3 regions of the Promicromonospora xylanilytica genome follow, and region 1 is predicted to be linked to each of the others. Evidence: predicted binding sites of a transcription regulator. Region 1 holds the regulator's gene; each other region holds the start of a gene.

Region 1 (7,669 bases):
GTACTGGCGAGAGACCTAGGAACGCGAATGTCGCTCGTGCGGCTCTCCTGGGAGCCCAGGACTCGGTGAGCATCGCACCGGCTTCCTCCCGGTGCCACATGAGTACGACGAAGGCCGCCGACCTGGTCGTTCACCAGGTCGGCGGCCCCTACCACCGAGGCTCAGCCGCTCTTGCGGCGGAACATCTTCTGCACGGGGCCGGTCGTCTCCGAACCGTGCACCGCACCGGTATTCACGTCGCCCGCGGCGGTCCGGTGCCGGGCCGCGTTCTTGCGGTCCAGCGCCTCCTTGAACTTCGCCTTGGCGTCCGAGCTCGGCGCCGTCGCCACCTTGGGCTCCTCGGCGCCCTGGGTCTCGGCCGCCTCGGCCGCCTCGGTAGTGGGCTTCTCGTCCGTCACACCGATCACCTCCTCTTGTTCCGGGGGTCCCTCGATCGGGTCCGTCGTCCGCTCAGCCTGCACTACGGCACACGTGGGTGCCAACATTTTTCGCGGGCGACCCCGGCCTGGGCACGCCGGCGCCCATACGGCCGCCCGTGCGCCGTCAGGCCTGCGCGGCGGCCCGCTCGGCACGCTCGGCACGGAGCGAGGTGATCGCGCTCTCGAAGTCCTCGAGCGAGTCGAACGACTGGTAGACGCTCGCGAACCGGAGATAGGCCACCTCGTCGAGCTCCCGCAGGGGGCCGAGGATCGCGAGACCCACCTCGTACGCGTCGATCTCGGCGCTGCCGTTGCTGCGAAGGGTCTCCTCGACGCGCTGGGCCAGGATGGCGAGGTCGTCATCGCTCACCGGCCGCCCCTGGCACGCCTTGCGCACGCCCGCGGCGACCTTGTCGCGGCTGAACGGCTCGGTGGCGCCGGAGCGCTTGACCACGGACAGGCTGGCGGTCTCGACGGTGGTGAACCGGCGGTTGCAGTTCGGGCACTGCCGTCGGCGCCGGATCGACAGGCCGTCGTCGGCGGTCCGTGAGTCCACTACGCGCGAGTCGGCGTGGCGACAGAACGGGCAGTGCATGCTCACTCCTGCGTGGGTCGACCACGGACCGGAGGCCTCCGGTCGCGTCCCGACGGTAAGCGGGCAAACCACCCTCATGCAACATCGCCGCAGCATTTGACGACGAATCGAGGCCTCCGGTCACTCCTTGGGAAGGAGCAACAGCTCTCCGACCCGTAGAGCGCCCGACGACATCTGGTTCAGCTCCTGGAGCCGCCCGACGGCGTGCCGCACGTCCTCACCAGGCTCCGCGATCTCTCGGGCGAAGCCCCAGAGGGTCTCCCCCGGCTGCACCGCGTGCACCCGGACCTCCGTCGGTTCGCCAGGGGCGCTCGCCACCGCCGTGGCACCCCAGGTGATCATCGGCGCGAGCAGGAGCATGGCCAGCAGCACGAGCGCCACCCGGCCTCGCCGGGTGAGCCGCAGGCCTGCCACGCCGAGCCGGTCCGCGATCGTTCGCGCCCGGGCCGGCGGATACGCCCGGTGCACTACCGGTCCGGCCGCCGGCGCGAGCGCCCGGCCGTACGTCGGCGCGTACGCCTGCCCATACGTCGGGGTGTACTGCCGCAACGGGATCACGTCCCCCATGGCCCCTCCTCGAAGAGTGACTGAGTTCTTGCCGTTCATACAAACGTTCGTCGAACGCCCGTACCATTGTGTAGCACGGGACACCGTCGATGTCGAGACACGCTCGAACATTCGTTTGAGCCGAGCGGGTTTGTGATCTAGAGTGGGTCGCGCAGAGGAGAACATTTGTCGGAACGGGAGGGGCACGGGCATGACGGGACGGGACGGGACCAGCGACACGAGAGCCGTCGACACGGCACTCTCGGGCGTCGCCACGCTGGACGCGCCGGGCGACAAGGCGGTCGCCGACGTGCACGCGATCTCACCGACGGACCGCCTCACCGAGCGGCAGCGCCTCGTGCTGGACACGATCCGGCAGTCGTTCGAGACGCGGGGCTACCCGCCGTCGATGCGCGAGATCGGCGAGGCGGTCGGGCTGGCCAGCCCGTCGAGCGTCAAGCACCAGCTCCAGATGCTCGAGAAGAAGGGCTTTCTGCGTCGCGACCCGAACCGACCGCGTGCGATGGAGCTCGTCGAGCCCCTGGCGGACCAGGTCGACAAGCCGAGCCGCGGCGAGATCCACTGGCCCGAGCCGCGGCGTAGCGGCCAGGTCCACTGGGGCGGCTCGGTACCTGACGACGCGAGCACCCCGCCGCCGTCGTACGTGCCGCTGGTCGGCCGGATCGCGGCCGGTGGCCCCATCCTGGCCGAGCAGGTCGTGGAGGACGTCTTTCCGCTCCCCCGTCAGCTGGTCGGCGACGGCGAGCTGTTCCTCCTCAAGGTCGCCGGCGACTCGATGGTCGACGCGGCGATCTGCGACGGGGACTGGGTCGTCGTGCGGCGCCAGAACGTCGCCGAGCAGGGTGAGATCGTCGCGGCCATGATCGATGGCGAGGCGACGGTCAAGACGTTCAAGCAGACGGACGGGCACGTGTTCCTGCTGCCCCAGAACCCCGCCTACGAACCCATCCCGGGCGACGAGGCTCAGGTTCTGGGCCGCGTGGTCGCGGTCCTGCGCAGCCTCTAGGGCTGCACAGCCGATGGAGAACGGGGTGGTGTTCCTGCTGGGTCCACAGCAGGAACACCACCCCGTTCTCGCCGCCCGGGCACGCCCCTAGAAGCCGAAGCGCTTCTGGACCGCTCGCACGCTGTCCGCCGAGGCGCGCAGGCCCGTCAGCTCGTCGTCGGACAGCGGGACCCGCACGTTGTCGGTGACCCCGCGCCGGTCGACGCGGGACGGCACGGACAGACAGACGTCACCGATGCCGTGATAGTCGTCCAGCAACGACGACACCGGCATGATCCGGCGTTCGTCCTTGAGGACCGCCTCGATGATGCGGGTCGCGGCCAGGCCGACGGCGTAGTTGGTCGCCCCCTTGCCCGCGATGATCCGGTAGGCCGAGTCGACCACCTCGCGGTGCACCTCCGCGCGCACGGCGGCGTCGATCGGCGGCCTGTCGCCGAGCGGCACCCAGTCCAGCAACGGGACGCCGCCGATCGTGGCGGAGCTCCACAGCGCGATCTCGGAGTCGCCGTGCTCCCCGGCGATGTACGCGTGCACGTTCCCGACGGCCACACCGCAGCGCTCGGCGAGGACGACGCGCAGCCGCGAGGAGTCCAGGACGGTACCGCTGCCGAACAGTCGCTCCCGCGGCAGGCCGGAGATCTGGAGGGCCGCGTAGGTCACCACGTCCACGGGATTGGTCACCATCAGATACGTGGCGTCGGGCGCCACCTCCACCAACCCCGGCAGGATCTGGTGCATCAGCCCGATGGTCGCCTCGGCGAGGTCGGTTCGGGTCTGCCCGGGCTTCTGCTTCGCCCCGGCGGTCACGACGACGACGTCCGCCCCCGCGCAGACCGCCACGTCGTCGGAGCCCTCGACCTGCGCCTGCGACGTGAACATCAGGCCGTGCCGCAGGTCGAGCACCTCCGCCTCGACCTTGGCCCGGTTCACGTCGTGCAGGGCGATCGTGCGGGCCGAACCTCGGGTGAGTGCCGCGAAGGCGAGGGTCGAACCGACCGCCCCCGCGCCCACGACGGCCAGCTTGGTGGTACGGGAACCTGACGGCTCCGTGTCCTGGACGTCCGGGTGGGCTGCCATGTGTTCCAGGCTATGTGTCGAGCCGGGCGAGCGCGGCGCGAACGAGTGCTGGATCCGTGGTGGGCCAGAACCCGGGCATCGACCGGGTCAGGAACGACGCGTACCGCGCGGTCGCGAGCCGCGGGTCCAGGACCGCGACCACCCCGCGGTCGTCCATGCTCCGCACGAGACGCCCGGCCCCCTGTGCGAGCAGCAGCGCGGCGTGCTGTGCGGACACCGCCATGAACCCGTTGCCCCCGGCCTGCTCGACGGCCCGGGCTCGGGCCGCCTTGACCGGGTCGTCGGGGCGGGGGAACGGGATGCGGTCGATGAGCACGAGCTGGCACGACGGCCCCGGCACGTCGACGCCCTGCCACAGCGACAGCGTGCCGAACAGGCAGGCGGTCGGGTCGTCGGCGAACTGGCGCACGAGCGTGGGCAGCTGGTCGTCGCCCTGCGCCAGGATCGGGAAGTCCAGCCGCTCCCGCATCGCCTCGGCGGCCGCGTTGGCCGCACGCCGGGACGAGAAGAGGCCGAGCGTACGGCCGCCCGCCGCCGTGATGAGCTCGGCGATCTCGTCGAGCTGTGCCTCCGTCGTGGGCTCGCGGCCGGGCGCCGGCAGGTGCCGCGCCGTGTACAGGATGCCCTGGCGCGGGTAGTCGAACGGGCTGCCCGCGTCCAGTCCCCGCCACGGCGGGGCGTCCTCGCCCTTGAGGCCCAGCGTGCCCGCCACCGGCTCGAACGTGCCGCCCAGCGCCAGAGTCGCCGACGTGAAGACGCCGGTCGCCTCGCCCAGCAGGTGCGTGCGGATCAGGCCGGCGACGTGGAGCGGTGCCGCGTGCAGGCGGGTCACGTTGTCGCCGAACCCGCCCCAGCCGTTGTCGGGGCGCGAGCACCACAGCACGTCGGCGCTCGTGTCCTGGAACGCCATGCGCTCGGCCGTCTCGAACAGCTGGAGCATCGCCCCCTGCGCCATCTTGAGCCCCGGCTCGGGCTGGCCCTGGGCCTGGCCCTTTCCGCCGGCGGTGTCCGGCTTGAGCGTGCTCAGCACCTCGCGCGCCGCGTCCCGCACCGCGCCGACGGCCGTCCGCAGCTCGTCCGGCAGGCCGGTGGGGAACCGCTCGGCCGGCGCCGTGACGAGCAGGGTCCCGAGGGCCTGCGCCGCCTGGTCGAGGGCGTCGGTGTTGGTGCCCGCGTGCCGGCGGGCCAGCCGTGCGGCGTTCTCCACCGAGGCCATGGACAGGTCCACCGTGGCCGACGACGTCACCCGGTCCGTGAGCTCGTGCGCCTCGTCGACCACCACGACGTCGTGCTCAGGGAGCACCCCGGGGCTGCCCGTCGCCGCGATGCCCAGCATCGCGTGGTTGGTGACCACCACGTCCGCGTCCCGCGAGATGGCGCGCGCCCTGTCCGGGAAGCACTCGGCGAGCATGGGGCACTTGCCGCCCAGGCACTCCATGGCGGTCACGGAGACCTGGCGCCAGGCCCGGTCGGGCACGCCGGGCACCAGGTCGTCACGGTCACCCGTCTCCGTCTCCCCCGCCCACTCGTGCAGCCGGCGGACGTGGTCGGCGAGCGTCGCACCGTCGTCCTTGCGCCGCCCGCGCGCCCCGCCGGACGCCGCGGGCTCTTCCGTGCGCGGGTGGTCCTCGCCGCCGGGCAGGTCGAACAGCGTGGGCTCGTCAGCGGGGTACCCGCCCCCGATCTTGTGCACGCACAAGTAGTTGTGCCAGCCCTTGAGCAGCGCGATGCGCGGCTCGCGCGGGAGCAGCGGCGCCACCGCCTTCGCCACCAGCGGGAGGTCGCGCGTGATGACCTGGCGCTGCAGGGCGAGCGTCGCGGTCGAGATGATCACCTTGCTCTGCGCGGCCACGGCGTGCCGGACGGCGGGCACCAGGTAACCGAGCGACTTACCGGTACCGGTGCCCGCCTGGACGAGCAGGTGCTCGCCCTTCTCGATCGCCTCGCCGACCGCCACCGCCATCCGGTGCTGGCCGTCCCGGCGCCCACCGCCGAGCTCACCGACCGCGAGGTCGAGCAGCTCCTCGACGTCGGGAATCGGCTCGTCGGAGGCGGGTGCGGCAGGTGCGTCGGGAAGGCTGGTCACACTCTCGATCCTAGGCGCGACCACCGACACGCACCCCATGTCGTCCACAGGGACAGGACGCCGCCCGGAGTGCTATCCCTTGACCGCCCCGCCCAGTCCGGCGCCGCTCAGGAACAGGCGTTGGAAGGCGAGGAAGAGCGCGATCGGCAGCACCGTCGAGATCGCGAGCGCCGCGAGGAACACGTCGAGCTCCAGGTAGGGGGCGATGGCGGGCAGCCGGACGGACAGCGGCTGGTTGGCCGGGTCGGGGAGCACGAGCAGCGGCCAGAGGTAGTCCTTCCAGGCGGCGATGACGGCGAACACCGAGACGACGCCGAGGATCGGCCTGGACATCGGCAGCACGATGCTCCACAGCAGCCGGAACGGTCCGGCGCCGTCGACCCGGGCGGCCTCGAAGATCTCCCGCGGCAGGCCGTCGAAGAACCGTTTGACCAGCAGCACGTTGAACGCGCTGGCGCCCATGGGCAGCCAGACGGCCCAGAACGTGTTGAGCAGGCTCACGTGCACGATGGGCACGTCGAGGATGGTCAGGTACAGCGGCACGAGGAGCACGACGGACGGCACGAAGAGCGTCGCCAGGACGAGCCCGAAGATGGCGTTGCCGTACCGGGGGCGCAGGACCGAGAGCACGTAGCCGCCGGTGGTGGCGACCAGGATCTGGAAGAACCAGGCTCCGACGGCCAGGATCAGGGTGTTGACGAAGTAGTGGTCGATCTCGGCCCGGGTCCAGGCGGTGGCGAGGTTGGCCCAGTCGACGCCGGTGGGGAACAGCCCCAGCGGCTCGCGCAGGGTCTCCTGGGTCGGGGTGACCGCCGCCTTCGCGAGCCAGAGGACGGGCCCGAGCCCGACGACGACCAGGGCGACCAGCAGTCCGCCCTGCAGCACCCCGAGGGAGTTCCGTACGCTGGGCCGCCGCCTGTCGTGGGACGAGACGATGCCGCGTTCGAGGGTGGCTGCCATGTCAGCTGCTCCAGGGTCGGGTCACGCGGAAGTACACCGCGGAGAGGACGGCGAGGACGCCGGCGAGCATCAGGCTCAGGGCGGTCGCGGCCCCGTAGTTGCCGCCGAGGCTGCTCCCGAACGCGTAGTCGTAGATCAGCATCAGGATCGTGAGGGTGGCGTTGTTGGGTCCTCCGCCGGTGAAGAGGAAGGGTTCGAGGAACACCTGCGAGGTGCCGATGATCTGCAGGATCAGGGTGATGAACAGGACGCCGCGCAACTGGGGCAGGGTGACGTGCCAGATCTTGCGCCACACCCCTGCGCCGTCCACCTCGGCGGCCTCGTAGAGCTCGGTGCGTACCCCGACGAGCGCGGCGAGGTAGATGATGACCGTGCCGCCCGCCGCCGCCCAGGTCGCCTCGAGCACGAGGGACGGCATGGCGCTGGAGGCGTCCTGCAGCCAGGGGTACGGGCCGAGGCCCACCCAGCCGGCGATGGTGTTGAACACGCCGGTGTCGGACGCGTCGTAGAAGAACTTCCACAGGAGCACCGCCACGACGGGCGGCACGACGACGGGCAGGTACGCCAGGGCGGAGAACAGGCCCCGCATCCGCCGCACCTCGCTCATCAGCACGGCGGCGGCCAGGGGAATCGGGTACCCGAAGACGAGGGCGAGGACGGCGAACCAGAGCGTGTTCGCGACGGCCTTGCCCAGGAGCGGGTCCTGCAGCACGTACGCGAAGTTGTCGAGCCCCACGAACACGGGGGCCGTGACCAGGTTGGTCTCCTGGACGCTCATGACCAGGGCTCGCCCGATCGGGAACCAGGAGAACACGCCGAACACCAGGATCATCGGCAGGGCGATGACGAGGGTGCTCAGGCCGCCGTCGCGCAGCCATTCCCTGGGCGCGCGGCGGCCGCGCCTGCGGGGCACGGACGACGACGGCGGGGTGGCCGCCGTCGTCGTCCGGATCGGGCTG
Region 2 (7,669 bases), on a different contig from region 1:
ACCGACCGGGTCGAGGTCATCACGGCCGACGCCAGCCAGCATCTTGGCCGTGGGGTCTTCGACCGGATCATGGTCACCGTCTCGCCATGGACCATCCCCAAGGTCTGGCTGGAGCAACTGGCGCCCGACGGCGTCCTGGTCGTGCCGCTACAGATCGCCCCGGGCCTGCAACGCATCATCGGCTTCCGCTATCAGGACGGACACCTGATCTCGGAGTCGACAGTGCCCGGCGGCTTCGTTCCCCTGCAGGGCGCTGACCGGTACGAGCCGCCGTCAGTCGAACTGACCGGACCCTCCGGAAACCTGGTCACCTTCCGGTTTGCCGACCAGATCCCTGACGACTTCGCAGTCACCGATGATGTCCTGGCTGCTGCTCACGCGGAGGCGTGGTCCGGCGTGATCTATGCCAGCCGCACGATTTGGCTGGACCTGCTGACCTGGGTCCTCATCCAGCCGGGTGGGTGCTCCATGGAAGCGAAAGACCCGACCGACCGCGGCACGGAGAAGTCGTTCTACCCCGCCATCACCGAGCAGGATTCCTTCGCCGCACTCGCGTGGCGCCCGCTGGGCGACGGAAACGACCTAGAGATCGGTGCCGTCGGCAAAGGACCAACTGCAGGCACTCTCACCGCACGCCTGGCCGAGGCCATCCAGACCTACGGCAGCGACCACCGCCAATTCGACCCGATCTTCGAGTGGTGGCCCGAAGACGCGGCGCCAGATCCCGCATCCAGCGCGAAGGCTCTCCCACGTCCCCACGGGACCCTGACGATCCGCTGGCCCGCTGTGCTCCGCGCGTAGGCAAGAGTGCCGATACCGGGTCGTGGGCAGTAGTGACCTCTTGGCCGGGCGAATCCTGTCTCTCATGCACGCCGACCTCGCCGTCACCCAGCACCACGACGGCGCCGACGACATCTGACCCGCGTCATCACCGACATCGGTGACGGGTACACCGTCACCGTCCACACGATCAACTGAGAGGGCCCGCCATGCAGCCCGCGAAGGACATGCGTATCCGCACTGTGGTCACGGACGGGAAGGGGGCCAGGTCTCTGCGTCTGGAGGGGGAGCCTGAGGGCGTCATACCGCTGACCGAGGCGGACGTGCGCCTGTTGGAACTCGCGTTCCACACGCACTGCCCGGGGTGTGAGGAGCATTGATGCCCATCCTGGGGTGTGGCGTCCGCGTCGACACGGATCGATGGGCAGGCGTGGGGTAGGGGTCGGCGATCGTGCACGTCATGATCCCAGCCGGGCGCGTTCACGCCCTCACGGTGGTGAGCTCGGCCCAGTGGGTCGTGGCCCGCGGGGTGAGCATCGCGCGCTTCATCTGCCAGGACGGACCCGGACGGAAGCCGCCGTAGCCGAGCCCCAGGGAGTCCTTGCCGGTCTTCTTCTGCACCCGGTCGATGAGAGTGGCGATCCCGGCGTCCTCGTGTCGTGAGCGGAAGAGCTCGAAGGGGCGCTGTGCCCCGGCGGGGGTGAGGTCGGTCAGGAGTAGTCCGGCACGTGCGTACCGGGCACCCTCCACGATCTGGGGCAGGAGCCGGTGAGCGGCCCGGGTCAGTTCGACGGGGTCAGCGGTCGGGAACGGGAGACGCACCGCGACCGAGGGGTGGTGCTTGTCCTGGGCCCAGTGGCTGGTGCCGGCGAACGCGGTCAGGGTGTGGGCGACCTGGGCGTGCTTGACCAGGCGGGTCGCGGCCTGCTGGGCGTAGATGCTCAGCGCCTGCCGCATGGTCACGGCGGAGGTGACCTTCTCGGAAAAGGAGCGAGACACGATGATCTGCTGCTTCTTCCCGGTGTGGTCTTCCTCGGGCCCGATGCACGCGACCCCGCGCAGTTCGAGCGCGGTGCGCATGACGACGACGTTGAACAGTGCGCGGATGTGCGCCGGGTCGACGGTGGCCAGGTCCCAGACAGTCAGGACGCCGTGCCCGCCCAGGCGTCGCTCCAGGCGTGAGGCGATGCCCCAGACCTCGGAGACCGGCAGCGCCCGCATCAGCCTCTCGCGCCAGCCGGTGTCGATGGCTGGCCACACGCATACCCCGTCGAAGTCGCTGATCTTCTTCGCGGCCCGGTTGGCGAGCTTCGCCAGGGTGCGGGTCTCAGCGATCCCGACGCAGACCGGCACGCCGAGCAGGCGGCGCATCGTGTTCTTGATGTCGTGCCCGAGCCGGGTCATCGCCTCGGGGTCGGCTGCGGTGCGCCGGTCGACGGTGAGGAACGCTTCGTCGATCGAGTAGACGTCCAGGTCGTGGGTGAAGCGCTCTAGGACTTCCATCACGCGGCGGGACATGTCGCCGTAGAGCTCGTAGTTGCTCGACACGGCCACGACGCCGGACTGGGCGGCGGTCGGGCGTAGCTCGAACCAGGGCTTGCCCAGGTCGAGGCCGAGCGCCTTCGCCTCACGGGAGGCTGCGACGACCATGCCGTCGTTGTTGGACAGCACGACCAGCGGCACGCTCTGCAGGGCGGGGTTGAAGACGCGCTCGAAGCTGGCGTAGGCGGAGTTGACGTCGACGTGCGCGATCACCGGTGGCCCCGCAGGTGGTGGATGCAGTATGTGACCACGCCCCAGATCTGCAGGTCGGACAGCTCGGGCACGGTGATGTCGGGGTGGTTCGCGTTGTCGGCCTGCAGCACGACGCCGTGCGGGCCGAGCTGGAGGCGTTTGACGGTGAGCTCGCCGTCCAGGATGGCGACGACGACGTCGTCGTGACGGGGTGTCTTGGACCGGTCGACGAGGAGCTCGTCGCCGTCGCTGATGCCGGCCTCGGTCATCGAGTCGCCCGCGGCGCGCACGATGAACGTTGCCGCGTGGTCGTGCACGAGCATCTCGGTCAGGTCGATCGCGCCGTCGTAGTAATCCTGCGCGGGGGAGGGGAACCCGGCGGCGACGGAGACGGGAGCGATCCGCAGCGCGTTGGTGCTGGTGGGGCTGAGCGTGGCGGTGCTGGCGGGGCGTGGTGACAGGGCGAGCATTACGCCTCCCAGACCGCACGATGGTAGTACATGCGTTCGAGTGTATGTCCGGAATGCCGCCGGGTAGCAATGATGCAGGTCAGCGGCCGACGCGCGGAGTCATGGCTGCGGGGTGACTGTTGACCTATGGCGGCAACCTTGCCTAACGGGCTCACTGGCCCGGTCCCGGTGGCCCTGGCTCGCACTGTCGAGCAGATTCCGCGCGTGGGCGCGCTGCCCGGCGGGTGCAGGTTCGAGCCCAAATGGGACGGCTTTCTTCACTGAACTTGTCAAGCGTTCGCTCAGGTCCTTGCTGGTCCCGTCGTGTAGGAAGTCCCTGTCCGAGAGGTATGAGCGGTTCGACGGGACGGGCTCCGGGGCGCCGGTGAATGAGCCGGGCGCCGACGGCGTGTTCGAGGGTGGTCAGCTGGGCGTGCAGATTTCCTCTATAGCCAGGTGGGATACCGACGCAAGAGCTTGCGTGTCACGCGCTCTGTGCCCGCCCGAAACCGCCGCGGTCGTCCAGATGATGCCGTCGCCCGACAGGCATCGCCCATGCCAGATGTGGTGATGAGTGAAACCGACGGCGAGGTGTCCGACCTGCGCGCCGCCCTACCCGCTTCCGTGAGCGAGCGATTGTCCGACGACCAGCTGCGGTCAGGACTCGACACGGCACGCGAACGGCTCAGGCCCGACGCGGAAAAGACCGAGGTGCAGGGCGCGGCCTGGCTGCTCGCTCACGACCCAGACCAGCGCTGCGAGCAGATCAACCTCATGCTGGAGGTCGCGGCGCTGCGGCAGCGGGACCTTCGACCGGCTGTCGGTTCAGGCTGGCTCGCGGCCGAGGATGGTGGCGCGCCGGTAGTACTCGTAGAGGCCGTCGAAGACGGGTTTGGTGATGGTCAGGGTGTGCTTGTCGTCGCCGATCATGGACAGGCCGCGCAGGATGGCGTCGAGGCCGGGTGCCTCGGGGGCGTCGTACCGTTCGTCGTCGAGGTCGGCTTCGTGGACGATTTCGGCGATGCGCTGCAGGGCGGGGTCGTCGGTGAGTTGGTGGCGTTGCAGGATGGTTTCGAAGCTGCAGTCGTCGCCGTGGTGGCCCAGGTCGACCCCGCGCATGTCGAAGCCGGTGGCGTCGTCGGGGACCTGGTCGGGGTCCGTGACGAAGACGAAGTGAGCGTTGGGGTCGATGAAACGGCGGATCAGCCAGGCGCAGGCGGCGCGGTCGATGTGGATGTTGGCGCGGGTGGCCCACTTCATGCTGGTTCGCTCTCCTCGTTGTCGGGATGTTCGGGGTGTAGGGAGTTCACGGCGGTCTCGGCGGTGCGCCGACCGGGTGGGGGAAAGTAGTCGCGTCGGTGGATGCGGCGCAGCTCGGAGCGGAGCTTGCGGAGGACCCGCCGCTTTGTCGCTTCGTCGGCGGCGCGGGCCTGTTCGGCCTGGGCGAGTACGGCGGCGTATTCGGCGGCGCGGGCATGGGCCATGGTCTGGGCGAGGGCCCGTTCCTGGGCGGTGCTGGCGGGCTGGGCGAGCCAGATGGTCGCGGCTCCGCCTGCCTCGATGACCTCGTCGGCGATCCATTCCAGATGCTCGCGGGTGCGGGCGTCGGCGGGCAGTGCGACCAGTCCGTCGCTCAGTTGGGCGACGCCGAGACGTTTGAGCTTGCGCCAGATGCCGATCCGCGGGGTAGAGGGCTCGCGGGGCATCCGGTAGGAGAGCAGCACCCACGGCCCGCCCTCTCCGGTGGTGGTCACGGGCGGGTGTTGCGGGGGCCGAGGCCGGCCACGCGGGCGATCCAGTACAGCCCGGCCAGTGCGATGAGCACGAAGACCACGTCGTCGAGCGGGTCCGCGATCGGCTCCAGCACACGGTCGAGAACGTTGACGTCGGTGACGAACGCGCCCCAGGCGAACGCGCCGATCAGCAGCAGTACGAAGGCCGCCCAGTCCAGGGCGTTACGTGGTCGCACGGCAGTCTCTCCCCTCCTGTTAGCGGTGACGTGGTCATTCGGCCGGGGTGACGTCGGTCGCTTCGACGGCCCGCTTCAGGGATCGGGCCAGCTGCACGGCGTCGTCCTCGGCCCAGAAGTGCAGGTAGAACAGGCGGGGGCGCTCGCCCAGGCCGTGGTTGTGCAGGGCGACGACGTCGATGCCGCCCCGGCGAAGCGCCTGGATCACGGGCTGGACCTCGTCGGCGGTCATGGCGAAGTCGCCGTTGATGGCGGCGTCGCCGTCGCCGGTGGGCTGGAACCCGATCGCGGTGGTGACGCCCATGGCCGGCGGGAGCACCTTGTGATGGTCGGTGATCGTCTCGGCGCGGGCGAAGGAGAACTTGTAGATCCCGCCAGCGTTGGTGCCCTCGGTGCCCATCACCTCATCGAGGGCGTCGGTGTCCAGATCCGGCTCCTCATCGGACGGAGGTGCCGGTGGCGGGGTGTCGGTGGCGTCCAGCGCCGCACGGATACCGCGGGCGATCTTGACCGGGTTCTTGCCGGTGGCGTGGATGTGGGTCCACCACACGTCCGGAGTGTGTTCCGGCAGGTGCTTGTGCAGCGCGGTCTGCGCGATCCCCGCCTCCTGTAGGGCGTCGGTGACAGCGGGGAGCTCGGCCTCGGTGACCACCAGGTCGCCCATCGCCATCGTGGTGCCGTCCGGGTACTTGGCGAACGCCGCCCACGATCCCAGCGACAGGCCTGCCTCGACCCGGATCCCCTCGGAGGTGACCGTCAGGTCGCTGCGGGCGAAACCGGTCCGATAGACGGTGCCGCCCTGCAGCTCGCCTGCTCGTCCCAAGGCGTCGGCCACACCGCGCCAGTCCTGCTTACTGGTCTTCACCGGGTGCATGCCGCCGCCCCCGGCGGAAGCATGGGCGGCGTTCGTGCCGTCGTTCGTTCCGGCCGAGGTCTGGCCCGTTGTGCACGCGCCGGTCACCAGAACGGCCGCCGCGGCAACCGCCAGCAGGCGCAGCCTCCTCTTCGCGCTCATCACAGTGAGGTCCCTTCCCCGGCTTGGCTCGATGCGTGCAACCATGGTTACATCAGCAGCACAGGGACGCAACGTCGGCGGCCGCCTCACCCGGGTGGTCCGCACTTTGCGTTGCTGATGTGTCCATCCGCCCCTCATGAATGGAGAACACGCCGGTGACCGCCACCGACGACTCCGGATCGTCGCGATCCGGACCAGTGGACGCCCAGGAGTCACCGCGGGACCTCGTCCCGTTCCGGCACGCGGTCCGCACCTGGTTCGTCATCTCGCTGCAGACCTTCGGCGGCCCGGCCGGGCAGATCGCGGTCATGCAGCGCACCCTGGTCGACGAGAAGCGCTGGATCAGCCAGCAACGGTTCCTGCACGCACTCAGCTACTGCATGCTGCTGCCCGGGCCCGAGGCGCAGCAGCTCGCGGTCTACGTGGGCTGGCTGCTCAACGGCCGCCGGGGCGGTCTGGTCGCGGGGACGCTGTTCGTGCTGCCCGGGGTGGTTGCCCTGCTGGCGTTGTCGGCGATCTACGTCGCCTTCGGCGACACGACCGCCGTCGCGGCGGTGTTCGCCGGGCTCGGACCCGCCGTTGTCGTGATTGTCGCCCAGGCAGTGGTGCGGGTCGGCAAACGGGCGCTGCACCATCCGGTGCTGATCGGCTTGGCGTGCGCGGCGTTCGTCGCGTTGGCGCTGTTCGGGGTGCCATTCCCGATCGTGGTCGCGGCCGCCGCCGGCATCGGCTGGCTGCTGAGCCGGCTCGTCCCGCACGCGATCCAGCGGCCGAAGGAGGCCGCGGACGAGGGTCCGGCACCGCTGATCTCCGACGACGCGCTGCATCACGCACCTCCTTCCAGGGGCCGCAACGTCCGCGTACTTGGCGTGGGGCTGCTCCTCTGGGCGGTGCCGGTCGTGGCGGTCGCGGTGCTCACTGGGGTGCACAGCACGTTCACCACCCAAGGCCTGTTCTTCTCCGGCACCGCGCTGGTCACCTTCGGCGGCGCCTACGCGGTCCTCGCGTTCGTCGCGCAACGCGCCGTCGAGGTCTACGGCTGGCTCTCGGCGGGGGACATGGTGCGCGGGCTGGCGCTGGCCGAGTCCACCCCGGGGCCGCTGATCATGGTGGTTCAGTTCGTCGCGTTCCTCGGCGCCTACCACAACCCGGGCGGGCTGGACCCCTGGTTCGCCGGGGTCATCGCCTCTCTGCTGGTCACGTGGGTGACCTTCGTGCCGTGCTTCCTGTTCATCTTCCTCGGGGCGCCTTACGTGGAACGGCTCCGCCACAACACGGCACTGACCGCCGCCCTCACCGGCATCACCGCGGCCGTGGTCGGCGTGATCGCCAATCTCGCCGTGTTCTTCGCCACGCACACCCTGTTCACAGCCACCACCAGCATCGAGGCCGGACCGCTGCACGTCGTCCTGCCGGTCCTGGACAGCCTCCAGCCCGTAGCCCTGGGGATCACCGCCATCGCGGCTGTGCTGGTCTTCGGCTTCAAGTGGCCGATGCTGCGGGTGCTCGCCGCCTGCGCTGTCCTCGGCGCCGCGGCCGCCGTCGTCGGGCTGCCCGTGGGGTGACCCGCCCAGCCCCGAGAGAAGCGGAAGGGGCGGTGCAGACGCCCTCGCCACGAGAACCGACCCGGAAAGGGGGCGGCGGAGTGCAACGCGGGACGGTGTTCGCTCTGCGCGGCGTGACCCTGCGGCACGGACACACCACGCTGCTGGCGGACGTGTG
Region 3 (7,669 bases), on a different contig from region 1:
GTCCTGCCCAGCGACCCGCACCGTGCCGGACGTCGGGGTGTCCAGGCCGCCCGCGAGGTGCAGCAGCGTGGACTTGCCCGAGCCGGACGGGCCCATGACGGCGACCATCTCACCCTCCTGGATCTCGAGGTCGACGGCTCGCAGGGCGTGCACCTCGGTGGGTCCGCTGCCGTGCACGCGGGACACCGCACTGAACTGCAGGACCGGGTTCATCGGACGGTCTCCTTCGGCTCGGTCGCACCAGCGTTCTCCGCGTCTGCACGGGTCTCCTGCCGGACCGTCCGCGGCCCGGCCGCCCTGAGCACGCTCGCCTCGACGTGGTCGAGCCAGCGGAGCTCGGCCTCGGTGGCGAAGACGAGGCTGTCCAGCACGAGGGACCAGGCGAGGTCGTCGCTCGCCTCGCGCTTGAGCCGCGTGTAGTCCTGCAGCACCGACATGGTGGCCGTGCGCTGCCGCTGCACCATCCGGGCGACATCGACGGGGTGCCCGTCGACCCGGACGGTGACGGCGAGCGCCAGCTTGATCGCGAGCTCGTCTCTGGCGGGCGCGCCACGGTCGACCGGGGTGTCCCACCACTTTGCTGCCTGGGTTCGTCCCAGGTCGGTGAGCCGGTACGCGAGGGGCGCGTCGCCGTCGTCGGGCAGCACCTGGGCGGGTTCGATCAGCCCGTCGCGCTCGAGTCGCGTCAGGGTGGAGTATGCCTGGCCGATGTTGAGCGGCCAGGTGCCGCCCGTGCGACGCTCGAACTCCTGCCGCAGCTGATAACCGTGCATGGACTGCTCGCTGAGGAGTGCGAGAAAGCCTTGTCGTACGGACACGCCGAACCTCCGATAGTTACTCGGTAAGCATTGGAACTTTCGCCATAGTTACCGAGTAAGCATGGGAAGTCAAGCGGGCCCCTCTGCTGCTCGGGGGCCTGATGTGCCGTGCGGTTCTCGCTGATCCGTGGTGGAGTGGACATAGGGCTCACAACCGGGAGGTACCGCGATGAGTGACCCGAACCGCCCCTACGACGCCGACTACGGGGAGCAGCCGCCACCGGCGTACCCGCCACCGGCCCAGACCCCCGGCACCCCGACGCGGCCCGTGCCCGACGGCTCCACCGTGCAGCCCGTCACCTCCGGCACCGAGAACCCTCGCCTGGGCCTCGAGGTTGGCCGGTTCTGGGCCGGCGCGCTGGCGACGACACTCGTGGCCGCCCTGATCGGACTGGCCGCCGACTTCATCCTCGAGGAGGTGCTGAACCTCGAGATCCAGGCCCAGGCCGACCTGTTCGGCACCGGCTCCGACCTGCTGGCCTGGGTCGTGGCGGGCGCGCTCTTCGCCCTCGCGGCGGCGGCCGTGCTCTACCTGCTGGTGATGAGCACGCCCCGGCCCCGGTCGTTCTTCGGCTGGGTCGTCGCGCTCGCCACGGTGATCCTCGCCGCGGTGCCCTTCGCGGGCCAGTTCGAGCTGGTCCCGGCCATCCTCGCGGCGATCGTCTGGATCGTCATCGGCTCGGCGGTCTACTCGCTGCTCACGGGAACCCTGAGCCGCACGGTGGTGCGCCGCACCCCCTGACGCTGAGTGCTGGATATTCGCCGCCCTGCCGCGCAGAAACCGACGAATACCCAGCACTCAGCAGTCCGGGTAGGTCAGGACGGCGTGCCCGTGACCGTCGTTCCCGTTTTGGTCAGCGTGTAGCGGACCGTGTCACCGCTCCAGAAGTGGAACGTCAGCTCGACCACCCCGTCGTTCACCTCGGCGAAGAACTCCGGGGTGAGGGTGATGGTCCCGGTGCCGTAGTCCGGCGCGAACGCCACGTCGAACTCCTTGTAGGGCGTCCAGCCCTGCGGCCCGGCGTTGGACCCGTCCGCGTACCGCGCCTCCATGGTCGCGAGCAGGTCGCCCGTGAACGACGTCGGTACGGCGAACGACGCCGTCGTGCCGGAGGCGTCACGCAGCACCGGTGTCTCCTGGTTGACGACCCGCAGCGTCCACGGCACACCGCCGGAGAACCGGACCACCAGCTCGTCGGCCGGCCCTGGGGTGCGGTCGCCCGCCAGCCGCTCCAGCAGCGCGGCGGACAGCGTGAGCTCGTCACCGGTGAGCGTGTAGTCCGCCCCTGCGGCCAGCTCCGTGCCGTCGTGCAGCAGGGCCTCGAACGTGGTGCCGTTCGGATGGAGCGTCAGCCCCTGCGCGGCGACGGCACCCGACGCAGGCACGAACACCAGGTCGGACGACGCCGTCCCGGACCGCTCGGTCCAGCTCGACGAGATCTGGTCGAACAGCGCGGTGTCCTGCCAGGCGTGGGCGGTGCGGTCGAAGTGCTGCCCGTTGTCCCAGAGCATCGTGGTGATGCCTCGCTCGCGGGCCGTGTACCCGAGGTACTCGAAGAACTTCAGCTTCTCACCCTGCTCGACGGTGCCGGTGTGCCGGTCGAACCCGAGCAGCCCGTACTCCCCCAGGAGCACCGGCACTCCCTGCGCCACGAACGCGGCGTGCACCCGGTCGAACGTGTCGGTGACGTCCTGCTGGACCTCTGCGTCGAACCGGGTGTACCCGGCGATGTTTACGCTGAACGGCCAGAACCCGTAATAGTGCACCGTCGCGATGAGGTTCGGGTCGTCCAAGGCGGCGATCTGCGCCGCGAGCGCATCGATCTTGGCCGGCTCGGAACCGGTGTTCAGCGTGGGCAGCACGAGCGGCCGGGTCGCGTTCCCGCCTCCGGAGGCGCGCACGACGTCGTGGAACACCTGGTTGAGCTCGGCCAGGTGTTCCAGGTCAGCCGCCTCGCCCGGGCTACCCGTGAACTGGGGCTCGTTGACGCTCTCGAACAGCAGCCTGCCGTCGGCGCCCCTGAATCGGTCGGCGATCTGCGTCCAGGTGTCCGTGTAGCGGTCGAGCACCGCGTCGTGGTCGGTGGGCAGCGTGTTCACCCACTGCCAGGAGTCGTGGTGGATGTTGATCAGCACGTAGAAACCGTCGTCGAGCGCCCAGCCCACCACCTCCTCGACCCGGTCGAGGTAGGCCTGGTCGATGGTGTGGTCGGGCGCACCGCCCTGGTGCTGCCCCCACGTGACGGGCACGCGGATGCTGTTGAAACCCTGGGCCCGCACCTGGTCCAGGAGCTCCTCGGTGACCCGCGGGTTGCCCCACGACGTCTCGTCGTCACCGGTCGCGTCGAAGCTGTTGCCCAGGTTCCAGCCCGGCTGCATGTCGGCGGCGATGTCGGCGACCTTCGTGGGGCGGTGCTTCGCCTTGTGGTGGTGGGTGCGGTGGTCTGTGCCGTGGTGGTGTGTGCTGAGGTGGTCCGTGCTGTGGCTCTGGTTCAGGCTCTGGTCCTGGCCCTGGCCCTGGTCCTGGAGCGCGGCGATGCCTCCGGGTTCAGGACCGCTGGTCGTTCCGGCCCCGGCCGCCGGAGCGACCGAGGCGAGCGTGAGTGCGAGGCCGGCGACGATGCCGGCCAGGGTGCGCGCAGTTCTCTGCATGACGAGGCCCTTCTCGTGTGCACCTGTGGGAACGCTCCCATGCTCGGGGCGGCACCGGGTGAAGTCAAGACATTCGGGCAGTCGCTTTCCGCCGATTTGTCGCTGCCGAGCAGGGGCGGCGCCGCCCTGCTCACTCGTCGCCCGCCCACGGCGTTCGGGTCGGAGGACGGGGCAGAGGCAGCGATGAGTCGGCCAGCAGGCACGACGGTCGAGGGTGTCGTGAGAGCCCAGGCCGGGCACCTCAGGCGACCGCACCCGCCTGCCCTGGGCGCGAGGCAGAAGGCAGGGCGAGTGTCAGTGGTACGCAGTAGGCTGAATATCGAACACGCGTCCGCTGAATTGACGCTCACAGCAGGGCTTATTGATGCACAGATCGTGCGGGGGGGTGGGTCGGCATGGCTGAGGGACTGCACGATGACGGCGTGCCCGCCGCGCTCCTGGACGACCCGTTCCGGGACGACGGATGGCGGTCGCCGCACGGTGCGGTGCCGGACGATCTGCCTGCCGCCATCGGGCCGGACTGGCCGCCGGACGCGGTGCCGATCGCACTGTGGCCGGTCGAGAGTCTGCGGCGTGCGCTGGCCGAGGCGCCGGGCGCGCAGCTGGCTCGCGTGGTCGCCGAGACCGTGGACCGGCCGACTGAGCTGGATCCCGATCGGCTGGCCGAGCTGTCCGATGATGCCCTGGGGGACCTGATGGTCGCCTGTGGGCGGGTGCAGTCCTGGATGGCGGGTGTGCAGGCCCGCGTCGTGGCCGAACGCTCCGCGAGGGAGACGCACGCCCTGGCGCACAACTCGCTCGTCGGGCAGGTCACGGGTGAGCTGGTGGTCACCGAGCCGGAAGCGGTCGAGGTGGTGGTGCGTGCCGAGTCCGGTGCCCGGCACCCGAGCGTGATCGCTGCGCTGGTCGCGGGGCGGATCGACGTGCGCAAGGCGCACGTCCTGCTGCGTTCGGCATCCCAGCTGACCGTGGGCGAGCGGGCTGAGGCGATCGACCGGTATCTTCCCCAGGCGCCGCGACGCACGTGGAAGTGGCTGCAGACCCGCATGCTCGCGTTCGCCAAGGCCCGCCACGGCGCGGCACAGACCGCGAAGGCGGCCGCCCAGCGCCGGTGCGTGCAGGTGGACCGGGCGGAGAACGACATGGGCTGGCTCTCCGCCTACCTGCCCGCCACGGACGCCGCAGCGGTCTGGAGCGTGGTGGACGACGTGGCCCACCAGCTACGACGTGCCACCGGCGAGGACCGCACCCTCGGGCAGCTGCGCGCGGACTCCCTGACCGGGATCGTCACCGGCCGCCTCCTGCCCGCCGACCGCTTCACCGACCACGAGACCGACAGAGAGACCGACACAGAGCCGTCTGCAGAGCCGTCTGCAGAGCCGTCTGCAGAGCCGTCTACAGTGCCCTCGCCTGAGTCAGCGACTACCCACCCGACCGAGCTCGCCGCGGGTACTCGCGCGAACCCCGCAGACCGCGGCTCGAACGACGGCCCTGGGAGCGGGACGAGCAGAGGGAGCAGCAATGGCAGCAGCGAGGGAACGGACGGTGTGAACCCGCCCGTGTGCACGTGTGGTGGCCGCGCGCCGGTGCAGCAGGTCGTGCGGCCGGTGCGGATCACGCCGACCCGTCCGGTCGTGCGAGTCACCATCCCCGCCAGTGCGCTGCTCGGGCTGGACCAGGCACCTGGACATCTGGACGGTTATGGCCCCATCCCTGCCGAGACCGCCCGCATCATCGCGACCGATGCCACCTGGCAACGCCTGCTGACCGACCCGGTCACGGGGATCCTGACCGACTACTCCTCCACGACCTACCAGCCGGGCAAGGTGCTGCGGGCCGCGGTCGAGGCCAGGGACGGGGCCTGCACCTTCCTGTGGGGCTGCGACCTGCCAGCGAGCCGCTGCGATCTCGACCACATCCAACCTTTCGACCACGACAGCGGGGACAACCACAAGAACAGCCACGGCACCACGAACAGGAGCGAGAACGGAGACGACCGGCGCGGGCAGACCAACGCCGACAACCTGCACGCCCTGTGCCGCAAGCACCACCTGCTCAAGACTCACGCCGGCTGGGGCATCGTCCGCGACCCTGTCACCGCGGTCACGACCTGGACCACTCCCACCGGCCGCGTCCACACCCGGCCGCCCACCGTCCTGGACACCCACGTCGAGCTCGACCAGATCGACCCCGACACCAGCCACGACCTGTCCCTGCATGCTCTGACCGGTCGACGACTCCCACGCCGGTACGCCACCACCGAGCCCGGCACCACACCGACCACACCGACCGGCCAGCCCGACCTCGACGAACCACCCTTCTAGGCAAGCCCCGCATCGCGTGCGGCGATCGCGGCCTGGACGCGGGACGTCACGCCCAGCTTGGCGAGCACCCGCGACACGTGGGTCTTCGCCGTGGCCTCGCTGATCGTCAGCTCGGTGGCCAGCTCCGCGTTCGACAGTCCGCAGCCGAGGCCGGCGAGCACGTCGCGCTCCCGCGGTGTGAGGTCGGCGGGCAGCTCACGCCGCTCACCGTCCCTGCTCCCACCCCCGTTGCGTTCCCGTGGCGCCGACAGCTCGGCGATGAGCCGGCGGGTCACCTCGGGTGCCACCACGCCGTCACCGGCCGCGACGTGGCGCACCGCATCGACCAGAGCCGTCGTCTCCGCGGTCTTCAGCAGGAACCCGGCTGCGCCGGCCCTGAGGGCGCCGAACACGTACTCGTCCAGGTCGAACGTCGTCAGGACCAGGACCTCCGACAGCCCTTCCTCGACGATCTGCCGGGTGGCGGTCACGCCGTCGGTCCCGGGCATCCGGACGTCCATGAGCACCACGTCGGGGCGCAGTGCCCGCGCGTTCGCGACCGCCACCGCGCCGTCGCCGGCCTCGCCGACCACCTCGATGTCGTCGGCCGTCGCGAGGAGCATGCGCAGGCCCGCACGGATCGCCGCGTGGTCGTCGGCGAGCAGCACGCGGATCATGCGCTGAGCCCTGACCCAGCGCCTGGCACCAGCCCGAGCGCCGCTTCGGCGTGGTCCGGCAGCGGCAGCGCGGCGCGCACGCGCCAGCCGACGCCGGGCCCAGCACCAGCCCAGAACGTGCCGCCGAGGGACTCAACGCGCTCCCGCATCGAGAGCAGCCCGAGTCCCGTGCCGCCCCCGACGTCGGCGGGGTCAGGCGCGCCACCGGGACGCACCCCGTCGTCGTGCACCTCGAGCTCCAGCCTCTCTCCCGCGGCGATACGGAGCTCCGCGCGGGAGCCGCCGTGCTTGAGCACATTGGTGAGCGACTCCCGCACCACCCGGTACACCGCGTGGTCCACCGCGGTGGGCAGCACCGTGCCACCGGTCAGCACGTCGTCGGGATCGGTCGACGTCAGCTCCACCCCGGCGAGCCGCACCTGCTCGAGCACGGGCGCGAGCTGGGCGACGCGCGGCGCGGCCAGCAGGTCCGCCTGCCCACTCGGCTTCGACCCGTCGGGATCGGTCTCGGCGGACAGCACCCTGATCATGGCCTGCATCTCCTGCAGAGAGGCAAGACTCTCGGCGCGGACGCTGCGCAGCGCCGCCCGGTCACGCTCCGGCTCCGCAGGACCTGCGAGCGCCGCACCCGAGGTGATGGTGATCGCCGACAGGTGTGAGGCGACGACGTCGTGCAGATCGCGGGCGACGGCCGTGCGCTCCGCACGCACGGCGTCGTGCCGTGCGGCCTCGGCGAGGTGGAGCAGCGCCGTGCTGCGCTCCACCTCCAGCCGCCCCCGCGCGTGGGCGGCCTCGGTGAGCTCTCGGCCCTGGCGCACGTTCGCACCCCACCACATAGGCGTGACGAGGAGGGCGACCGCCTGGAGCCCCGCGAGGATCACGTACCTGGCCTCGCCCGTGACCTCGCCGACCACGATCATGCCGGCGAGGGAGACGACGCCCACACCGACCGCGCTGATCCGACGCGACCTGCGGCCACCGTAGAGGTGCACCCCGTACAGGGCCTCCCACAGGATCACGATCAGGCCCACGCTCCCGCCGAGCGCCACGTCCACGCCGGACGCGACCGCGGTGACGCCGAGCACGGCGAGCGGGTAGGCCCTGCGCCAGACGAGCGCGGTACAGCCGACGGCCGCCGGCACGACGAACCACCAGGACGGCACGTCCGGCAGCCCGCTCCAGGACGTGCGGATCAGGCCGAGCGCGTCGAGCGCGAGAG

What was found. Region 1 encodes LexA, which represses DNA repair genes until DNA is damaged. Its sites were predicted from a motif close to TCGAACANNTGTTCGA; they were not measured.
Region 2: ACYVK7_RS18170 (LexA family protein) is a predicted target of LexA. The motif match lies at 3,009-3,024, and genes of this name have one in related genera.
Region 3: ACYVK7_RS15015 (HNH endonuclease signature motif containing protein) is a predicted target of LexA. The motif match lies at 3,790-3,805, and genes of this name have one in related genera.

Annotation. Positions count from the first base shown of each region.
Region 1 covers NZ_BAAGRP010000074.1:135,575-143,243, reverse strand. The annotation lists gene betC (choline-sulfatase) at 1-19, shown strand, start outside; gene ACYVK7_RS23550 (DUF5302 domain-containing protein) at 162-398, opposite strand; gene nrdR (transcriptional regulator NrdR) at 544-1,014, opposite strand; gene ACYVK7_RS23540 (LysM peptidoglycan-binding domain-containing protein) at 1,135-1,581, opposite strand; gene lexA (transcriptional repressor LexA) at 1,772-2,587, shown strand; gene ACYVK7_RS23530 (L-lactate dehydrogenase) at 2,675-3,664, opposite strand; gene ACYVK7_RS23525 (ATP-dependent DNA helicase) at 3,675-5,789, opposite strand; gene ACYVK7_RS23520 (carbohydrate ABC transporter permease) at 5,823-6,710, opposite strand; gene ACYVK7_RS23515 (carbohydrate ABC transporter permease) at 6,712-7,669, opposite strand, start outside.
Region 2 covers NZ_BAAGRP010000059.1:2,783-10,451, forward strand. The annotation lists gene ACYVK7_RS18160 (class I SAM-dependent methyltransferase) at 1-801, shown strand, start outside; gene ACYVK7_RS18165 (Y-family DNA polymerase) at 1,261-2,535, opposite strand; gene ACYVK7_RS18170 (LexA family protein) at 2,532-2,984, opposite strand; gene ACYVK7_RS18175 (chromate resistance protein ChrB domain-containing protein) at 3,789-4,223, opposite strand; gene ACYVK7_RS18180 (Chromate resistance protein ChrB) at 4,220-4,717, opposite strand; gene ACYVK7_RS18185 (DUF378 domain-containing protein) at 4,714-4,932, opposite strand; gene ACYVK7_RS18190 (DUF1259 domain-containing protein) at 4,967-6,052, opposite strand; gene chrA (chromate efflux transporter) at 6,103-7,512, shown strand; gene ACYVK7_RS18200 (ABC transporter ATP-binding protein) at 7,608-7,669, shown strand, end outside.
Region 3 covers NZ_BAAGRP010000015.1:31,550-39,218, reverse strand. The annotation lists gene ACYVK7_RS15035 (ABC transporter ATP-binding protein) at 1-213, opposite strand, end outside; gene ACYVK7_RS15030 (PadR family transcriptional regulator) at 210-818, opposite strand; gene ACYVK7_RS15025 (hypothetical protein) at 988-1,560, shown strand; gene ACYVK7_RS15020 (cellulase family glycosylhydrolase) at 1,635-3,470, opposite strand; gene ACYVK7_RS15015 (HNH endonuclease signature motif containing protein) at 3,866-5,794, shown strand; gene ACYVK7_RS15010 (response regulator) at 5,791-6,450, opposite strand; gene ACYVK7_RS15005 (sensor histidine kinase) at 6,447-7,669, opposite strand, start outside.